DNA from 3 places in the Citrobacter sp. Igbk 17 genome. Region 3 is predicted to be linked to each of the others. Evidence: predicted binding sites of a transcription regulator. Region 3 holds the regulator's gene; each other region holds the start of a gene.
The links. The regulator CRP, encoded in region 3, controls carbon source genes, mostly activating them, when cyclic AMP is high. The targets are predictions, from matches to a motif close to ATGTGANNNNNNTCACAT.

Region 1 (3,194 bases), on a different contig from region 3:
TTTTGGTGTGCTCACCTTTGCGTTCTTTAATTACTGGTGCCAGCAGCATCAGGCGTTTGCCCTCTGGCTGCGACAGGACGTTGTCTACCATCTGGCTGACCGTTTGCGCCGCCAGCGGCACGTCGTGATCCGGGCAGCGTGGCTCGCCAACGCGGGCATACAGCAGGCGCAGATAATCGTGAATTTCGGTAATTGTCCCAACCGTGGATCGCGGGTTATGCGACGTCGATTTCTGCTCGATTGAGATGGCGGGAGAGAGCCCCTCAATGTGGTCGACGTCCGGTTTTTCCATCAGCGACAGAAACTGACGTGCGTACGCGGAAAGGGATTCAACGTAACGACGCTGCCCTTCGGCATACAAGGTGTCGAAAGCGAGCGAAGATTTGCCTGAGCCCGAAAGCCCGGTGACGACAATCAGCTTGTCGCGCGGGATGACGAGGTTGATGTTTTTGAGATTATGGGTGCGGGCGCCCCGAACTTCGATCTTATCCATTCATCTTTCCCGGATTAAACGCTTTTTTGCCTGGCTGCATGTTGCTACCGGCGATCACAAACGGTTAATTATGACACAACCTGACCTGAATGGATATACAGTATTGGAATGCAAAACACAGGCGTCTGTGCAACAATGTCTGGCTGAGGTTGTTTACTGGAATCAACTTCGCAACGTAGTAAAAGCGCTATTGGAAATGCTACAATCCCGCGCTTACACTTATTCAGTAACGTTTTTCAGGAGACACGATCATGGCCAGCAGAGGCGTAAACAAGGTGATTCTCGTCGGTAATCTGGGCCAGGACCCGGAAGTACGCTATATGCCGAATGGTGGCGCAGTTGCCAACATTACGCTGGCTACTTCCGAATCCTGGCGTGATAAAGCGACCGGCGAAATGAAAGAGCAGACTGAGTGGCACCGTGTTGTGCTGTTCGGCAAACTGGCGGAAGTCGCCAGCGAATATCTGCGTAAAGGTTCTCAGGTCTATATTGAAGGCCAACTGCGTACTCGCAAATGGACCGATCAATCCGGCGTAGAAAAATACACCACTGAAGTCGTTGTTAACGTTGGCGGCACCATGCAAATGCTGGGTGGTCGTCAGGGCGGCGGCGCACCGGCAGGTGGTGGTCAGCAGCAGGGTGGTTGGGGTCAGCCTCAGCAGCCACAAGGCGGCAACCAGTTCAGCGGTGGCGCACAGTCTCGCCCGCAGCAATCCGCTCCGGCAGCACCGTCTAACGAACCGCCGATGGATTTCGACGACGATATTCCGTTCTAATCCCTCTGCTTTATTTCGTTGATCAGGGTTGCCCCAGTGTCGGGGTAACCCCATTCCTTTCTGTTATCAGTTCAACACCATCGGCCAGTCTGGCGGAGTATGGCTCATCACGTCGAGCATCACGGATTCGATGTTATTCCAGATAGTGGATACATCTACCAGGGTGATACCGAGTAATCCGGTTGCAAACCAGCAGGCAAAAACAAGCCCTAAACCGCTACTGATAACGGCCAGTCCAACATAATCTGATTTACGAAAACGAATATTGAGCGTACTGGCTAAAAACATCAGTACTGCGCTGAGCAGTTGCCACCGCAGAAGAACCACGCCAGTTGTTATTGTTGCCATGAAAAACGTCCTCAGAAAGTCTTGATGCCCAGGACAGCGCGGGGGTGTTCACAGAGGGTGTGGTACTCTGGCTATCGACGGGCAATAACATGAATGAAACAATGTTTCTGTTACATTAATTCTGTGAACTATATCACAACCGCTCGTTTGTTCACCAGTATCTGACGTTATTTTTGCCTGCCATTACCCATTGTTGTTGTGTGGTTATTTGGGTTCATAAACGAATAATAAATTATGCGTTATGTAAGATGCATTCATGTTGCTTGTTTTCTTTATCCGAAATTAATCGTTAAAAAAGTTAATGTGTTTTATACGTGCCGTCAGTATAACGCGTGTAAAACATTACTCCTTCTTGATAATGATGTTGCAAAATAAGCGTAACTTTAAGTTTGCCTTACGGGAAAATAATATCATCATCCACTATTATCAGACTTTTACATAGAGACGTCTGTTGATAATGTTGATAGATTCATGCAACTTAACCAGCTGGTGTTTATAGCATCCTGCCTTGATGGGTACTGGCATATACGAAACAGGGAAATAGGGCTGACATGAATCTCAGTGCGCAAAGCAAGATGCTGAAGCTCCTCGGCACGCTCACGGTGGTATTGCTCCCCGTGGTGCTGGCGCTATGGTTTGCTCATATCCGGGCGATGTCCGAAACCCGCACTCAACTCCGCTCTTTTGCTCAACTGGTGTTAAATAAAACGGAACTGGTGATCCAGCAAGCCGATTTAGCGCGTGATATGGCTCAACTGTATCAGGGCAAGATGTGTACCCCTGCACATCAGAAAAGTATGCTGAATATTATTCGCGGGCGTTTATATATCAGCGAGCTAATTTATGCACAAGCTGATCATTTTTTGTGCTCTACGTCGATGGCGCCGTCAGTTCCCTATATTATGCCAACCGCTGACTATAAACGTACGCCGGACGTTTCGATCTATTACTATCGCGATACGCCTTTTTTCTCTGGCTACAACATGACGTATATGCAAAGAGGAAACTACGTCGTAGTCATTAACCCATTATCTTACAGCGAAGTCATGTCAGATGACCCTGGCCTATTGTGGGGCGTCTATGACACGATAACGGATACTTTCTTCTCCGCCAGCAATCAGGCGCATGTTAAGCAATTTCTGCCACTGGTGCGCGGTAAAGCCTCTACCTTCCAACTGGACGATCGGTTCTATACCATCGTTCGTTCTGAGAAGCGCCCGATCGCGATTATTGTTTCGACTACCAGCGATCGCGTCCATCAAAATTTCTATCACGAAGCCGCACTAACGGTCCCCTTTGGAGTGATCTGCAGCATTCTGATGCTGTTGATGTGGTGGCGCACGCGCCAGCAGTACCATTCCCCTCGTCGTTTGCTAAGACGTGCACTGGAAAAGCGCCAGCTACGCCTGCATTACCAGCCGATCATCGATATCAAGAATGGTCAATGTGTGGGGGCCGAAGCGCTGATGCGTTGGCCAGGTTGCAAAGGTGAGGTCATGAGCCCGACGGAATTTATTCCGCTGGCTGAAAAAGAAGGCATGATTGAAAGGATCACGGATTACGTGGTCGAAGAAGTG
Region 2 (3,194 bases), on a different contig from region 3:
AACCGGCGCGGTCAGTAAATCCAGAATCTGTTTGGGATGTCCGAGACCGGTGGGCTCAATCAGCAGCCGATCCGGTTTTCCCTGACGTAACAGCGTATTGAGGCCAACCTGCATGGGCAAACCATTAACGCAGCACATACAGCCACCGGGGATCTCTTTGAGCAATGCGCCGCTATCAGCGAGCAGTGCGCCGTCGATACCCACTTCGCCAAACTCATTGACCAGAACGGCCCACTTCTCTGCGGGGTCTTTGTTGGCCAATAGATGAAGAATAGAGGTGGTTTTGCCACTGCCGAGAAAACCCGTGATGAGATTGGTTTTAGTCACGTTTACTCCAGAATCATAAATTACCGTAATGGCTTTTAACAATCCTGGCGAAAAACGGGGGAAAAGAGAAGGGCAGAGAGGACGAAGACGAACTTCGTCCTGTTTAATGGCAGAAATCGTTAACTTTTTAACGTCTCGATGACAGCCTGATGTGCACCGTACTGGGCGATACGTTGCCAGGCTCGTTCCACGGTATCGACGAATTGTGGGTTCTGTGCGAGGTCTGTGTCGAAGATTTCATGCAGTGAAAGCAGCGCGCTGACGCGTTCTGATTCCGTACTCTGTTCGACGATAGTGCGGATTTTGTCACTCATCGGGTCACGAATATCAATAATTGCACCTGAATCATCAATTCCGCTTACGTAGCGCATCCAGCCCGCAATGCCGAGTGCCAGCAGCGGCCACTCGCTTTGACGTGCTAAATGAACGCGAATCCCGTCCAGCATTCGTTGGGGTAATTTTTGGCTGCCATCCATCGCGATTTGCCAGGTTTTATGTTTTAGCGCCGGATTGGCAAAGCGTTCCAGCAGGCTGTCGGCATACTGGTCTAAATCGACATTGGTGATGCGCAGCGTCGGGGCTTGTTCGCTGAGCATCAGGCGGTGAGCCGCTTCGCGAAATGCGCGGTCCTGCATACAGTCGCTGATATGCTGGAATCCCGCCAGATAACCGAGGTAAGCGAGAAACGAATGGCTACCGTTCAGCATCCGTAGCTTCATTTGCTCCCACGGCAAAACGTCATCAACCATCTGTACACCGGCCGTTTCCCATTGCGGACGGCCGCTGACAAAATGGTCTTCAATGACCCACTGAATAAACGGCTCGCAGCTGATTGCGCAAGGGTCTGCCACGCCTAATTCGCGGGCAATTTCATCCAGTGATTCTTCAGTCGCTGCCGGGACAATCCGGTCTACCATGGTTCCCGGGAAACTGACGTGCTCCCGAATCCAGTTAGCCAGTTCAGGCGAGCGTTTCTCCGCCATTCCCAGTACGGCGTTTTTTACCACATGACCATTGTCCGGGATGTTATCACAGGAGAGGACAGTAAACGGTTGCAGCCCACGTTGACGTCGGCGGTGCAGTGCCTCAACAATAATACCCGGTGCAGAGTGGGGTTCATCCGGTACTTGCAGATCGTGAATAATACGCGGGTTAGTGATATCGAGTGACCCGGTGGCAGGATCGATACAGTAGCCTTTTTCCGTAATGGTTAACGAGACAATCGCGACCTGAGGCTCGCAGAATTTCTCAATAATAGCAGCCAGCGAATCCAGTTTTGCATTCAGGCACTCGTTGACGGCCCCGACGATAATTGGCTGGTTACCGGCCGCACCTTTTTCCAGCACGGTAAATAAATGATCCTGCTCGCGTAGCTGGCTCATCAACCGGTCGCCGCTGAACAGGCTGATCTCACAAATCCCCCAGTCTCCGCCCTGCGAATTTAGCACCCGGTCGGTCAATAACGCCTGATGGGCACGATGAAATGCACCGAAACCAAAATGTACGATCCGCGTTTTTAGCTGTTGGCGATCGTACTGAGGCATTACGACATTTTCCGCAAGAGATGCTGAGGCAATAGTCTTCATTAAATACACCTGATTAACCATTAATTAACAATGGCAGTATAAAGTTATATGACAACAAATTGAATTGGTGTGCCTCATTTATCCGGGTAATGTGAGCTGGATCAATCAATGATGGGCGATGTGTTGATCGTATACCGGATGCCTGTATGGTAGTCGTCATAAAAGTCGTTTAATTTGGTATAACAACTTGTGAGGTGAAGCAATGGAACAAACCTGGCGTTGGTACGGACCAAACGATCCAGTATCGCTTGATGATGTGCGTCAGGCTGGCGCAACGGGTGTTGTGACCGCCTTGCACCACATTCCAAACGGTGAAGTGTGGCCCGTAGAAGAAATTCAAAAGCGCCAGGCGATTCTGGCCGAAAAAGGGCTGACCTGGTCGGTGGTGGAAAGTATCCCTGTCCACGAAGACATCAAAACACAGTCCGGCCAATATCAGATGTGGATTGCAAACTACCAGCAAAGTATTCGAAACCTGGCGACCTGCGGCATTGATACCGTGTGCTACAACTTCATGCCGATCCTGGACTGGACGCGTACCGACCTTGAATATCAGCTACCGGATGGGTCCAAAGCGCTGCGTTTCGACCAGATTGCGTTTGCGGCTTTTGAATTGCACATTCTGCAACGTCCGGGGGCCGAAGCCGATTACACCGCTGAAGAGCAGCGTCAGGCGCTGGATTATTTCAATGCAATGACCGCTGCCGACATTGAAAAGCTGACCCGCAACATTATTGCTGGTCTGCCGGGTGCCGAAGAAGGTTATACGCTGGATCAGTTCCGCGCGCGCCTGGCGGAATATGATGGGATCAGCAAAGACGAACTGCGCAATAACATGGCTGTATTCCTGCGGGCGATTGTGCCTGTTGCCGAGGAAGTTGGCGTACGTCTGGCAGTGCATCCTGATGATCCGCCACGGCCAATCCTCGGTCTGCCACGTATCGTGTCGACCATTGAAGATATGCAATGGCTGAAAGAAACGGTAGATAGCATCAATAATGGTTTCACCATGTGTACCGGCTCGTACGGCGTGCGCGCCGATAACGATCTGGTAAAAATGATTGAGACCTTTGGCGATCGTATTCACTTCACACACTTGCGTTCAACCTGCCGTGAAGAAAACCCGAAAACCTTCCACGAAGGCGCACACTTGCAGGGCGACGTGGATATGGTATCGGTGGTGGCAGCCATTTTGAGCGAAGAGCAACGCCGTAAGAAAGCGGGTGATTTGCGTCCGATCCCAATGCGCCCGGATCATGGACATCAGATGCTTGACGATCT
Region 3 (3,194 bases):
AGTCCGACAAGCGTGCCCACCGAGCGGTGTAAAATACGCACCCGGGTTGCGCCGTAGCCATTTTGCGTGACGAACAGTATCGTCATCAGGATCCAGTAAGGTTTTGGCAGGTGTAAAGCGCTACCCATTAGGCTTGCGATACTCAACATGACGCTGATGCGTCCGGCGTTACGCAGCGCCGGAGATTTCAACGACAAATAGTTTTTCAGTGCAGGAATTAACGGTAATCGACGCTGTTTATCAGCCATCAAATCCCGGGCATACAGTGGGCGTTGGGTACGCAGCACGCGGGCAATGCGGCTGAAATGCCAGTAGCAAAATTGTCCCACCGGATTATCCGGGTGCTGCCGGGCAATCTTCTCCAGGGTGCCGATCTGCTTTTCCATCGAAAAACGCGTCGGTAAGCGGTGATACAAAATGTCATCGGCCAGTACGCGTAGACGTTCCGCAACGGTGCGAGCATTCCAGCGAATCACCTGTTCAGCATGACTACGCTCGACCAGCTTTTGCACTTCTTCGGGCTGGTGCAGGCTAACGGAAATATGCTCCTGTAAATCCAGCGCTTCCTGGAAAACACGTAGCAAGCGTTTGTATTCATTATTGTGATGTGCCGACAGCATGTGCATTTGCTGGTAGCACTGGGTAATCAGATCCACGGCTTTCTGTTGACGGACCAGCAGGGGGGGTAGCGCTTTTTCGGGATCGGCATGCTGGGTCAACATGCTGTATTTAGCCTCACAGTAATCGGCTAATTCGCGGTACAACAAACTGAGTGATTCGCGCAGCGGTTGTTCACGCCACATCCAGAACCAGAACCAGTTAAACAGGCCGTACCATACTGTCCCCAGCGCGTAGATCAGCAATGGCTCCCAGACGGGCATGTTCCCGGCCAGACTCAGTGTGAAAATCGCCGCGATCAGTGAGGCGGGCAGAAGTCGTGCATGCAACGGGCTTAGCTCAGCAGTCACACCGAGAATCAGCGTCAGGCCGGTGAGGATCAGCGGCAGCGGTATAGTCTGTGCCAGCAGTAACTGCATTATCAGGCTGCAGCCGGCAAACAGCGACGCGCCAATCACTAAGCGTTTGAAAAAGCGCTTATGTGGGGTATCAAGACCCGCAATATTGCAACAGGCAGGGACGAGGGAGAACAACAGTCCCAGATGAAGCTGACCAATGATAAGACCGACAGCCACAGGTAAACATAGCACCAGCGTCTGTCGTAGTGCGTAGTTGATCTCGGGGTGATAAATCAGTCTTCGCCACATCGGAGCAAACAAAAATGGCGCATTACTACGTAACACGCCATGTCGATGGGATTAACGCGTGCCGTAGACGACGATGGTCTTACCATGTGCGGAGATCAGGTTCTGATCTTCCAGCATCTTCAGGATACGACCAACGGTTTCACGGGAACAGCCAACGATCTGGCCAATTTCCTGACGGGTGATTTTAATCTGCATGCCATCCGGGTGGGTCATCGCGTCAGGCTGTTTCGCCAGATTCAGCAGAGTCTGGGCGATACGACCGGTTACGTCGAGGAAGGCAAGGTTGCCCACTTTTTCAGACGTTACCTGCAGACGACGAGCCATCTGAGAAGACAGGCGCATCAGAATATCTGGGTTGACCTGGATTAATTGGCGAAATTTTTTGTAGGAAATTTCAGCGACTTCACATGCGGTTTTGGCACGTACCCAGGCGCTACGTTCCTGGCCTTCTTCGAAGAGGCCTAATTCACCAATAAAATCGCCCTGATTCAGATAAGAGAGGATCATTTCTTTCCCTTCTTCATCTTTGATCAGCACTGCCACTGAGCCTTTAACGATGTAATACAACGTTTCCGCTTTTTCACCCTGGTGAATCAGCGTGCTCTTCGATGGGTACTTATGAATATGGCAATGAGACAAGAACCATTCGAGAGTCGGGTCTGTTTGCGGTTTGCCAAGCACCATGCGCGGTTATCCTCTGTTATAAGCTGTCTCCAGAGCCAGAACACGACGCTGTCTCTGGGGTTGCAAAAATGTGCTTCCCGCTACCTGGGAAGGGGGCTGCTAAAAATAGATTGCAGCCTGTAATGTGATGTCCTCTGCATACATGCAGTACGTCAATGTATTACTGTAGCATCCCGACTGTTTTAGCATAGCTTTCGCCGTGTGTCTCCTGGTGTCTCGCTTCAGCATGACGCAGGTCGCCTTCCATTGCGAGAATTGTTATGTACGCGTAATCTGTCAGGAAAATTGAAACATTGGAGTTACGAAATATGCAAGCGCGTGTAAAGTGGGTTGAGGGGTTAACCTTCCTCGGTGAGTCCGCCTCAGGCCACCAAATTTTGATGGACGGTAACTCTGGTGATAAAGCGCCGAGCCCGATGGAGATGGTATTAATGGCGGCAGGGGGGTGTAGCGCCATTGATGTCGTGTCCATTCTGCAAAAGGGACGCCAGGATGTCACCAACTGCGAAGTGAAGCTCACCTCTGAGCGCCGTGAAGAAGCACCGCGTCTGTTTACCCACATCAATCTGCATTTCATCGTGACGGGGCGCGACCTGAAAGATGCGTCTGTGTCTCGGGCGGTTGATCTTTCTGCTGAGAAATATTGCTCCGTGGCGTTGATGCTGGAAAAAGCGGTGAATATCACCCATTCCTACGAAGTGATTGCTGCTTAACATATGATGCCGGATGGCGGCGTAGCCTTATCCGGCCTACATAACGATACCGACTCGTAGGCCCGATAAGCGTAGCGCCATCGGGCACATCCCATACATCACTCTATCTTTTTACCTTCCATCAGCCTCTGCACCAATGGCAGCATGATCAATTCCATCGCCAGCCCCATCTTGCCGCCCGGCACGACTAATGTATTGATATGGGAAATGAATGAACCCTGCAGCATAGCCAGCAGCCAGGGATAATCGATGCCTTCCAGATTACGAAAATGAATCACTACAAAGCTCTCATCCAGTGACGGAATACTCTTTGCCGCAAAGGGGTTGGAGGTGTCGACGGTGGGCACTCGCTGGAAGTTAATATGCGTGCGGGAAAACTGCGGCGTAATGTAATTGATATAATCGTCCATTGAACGAACGACCGAGTCCATTACCGCTTCACGTGAATGCCCGCGTTCGCTGGTATCGCGGGTGAGTTTCTGGATCCACTCCAGGTTCACAATAGGGACAACACCAACAAGCAGATCGACAT

Region 1: a site for CRP is predicted at 1,739-1,756, ahead of NNO08_RS14205 (YjcB family protein). Genes of this name have one in related genera too.
Region 2: a site for CRP is predicted at 2,003-2,020, ahead of NNO08_RS09505 (mannitol dehydrogenase family protein). Genes of this name have one in related genera too.

The regions. Positions count from the first base shown of each region.
Region 1 covers NZ_JANEWI010000022.1:47,207-50,400, reverse strand. Annotated here, with positions in the region: gene uvrA (excinuclease ABC subunit UvrA) at 1-493, opposite strand, end outside; gene ssb1 (single-stranded DNA-binding protein SSB1) at 745-1,269, shown strand; gene NNO08_RS14205 (YjcB family protein) at 1,336-1,617, opposite strand; gene NNO08_RS14200 (EAL domain-containing protein) at 2,169-3,194, shown strand, end outside.
Region 2 covers NZ_JANEWI010000012.1:49,311-52,504, forward strand. Annotated here, with positions in the region: gene NNO08_RS09500 (CobW family GTP-binding protein) at 1-327, opposite strand, end outside; gene NNO08_RS09505 (mannitol dehydrogenase family protein) at 447-1,913, opposite strand; gene uxuA (mannonate dehydratase) at 2,116-3,194, shown strand, end outside.
Region 3 covers NZ_JANEWI010000051.1:11,499-14,692, forward strand. Annotated here, with positions in the region: gene NNO08_RS21230 (YccS/YhfK family putative transporter) at 1-1,265, opposite strand, end outside; gene crp (cAMP-activated global transcriptional regulator CRP) at 1,317-1,949, opposite strand; gene NNO08_RS21240 (OsmC family protein) at 2,258-2,662, shown strand; gene NNO08_RS21245 (phosphoribulokinase) at 2,761-3,194, opposite strand, start outside.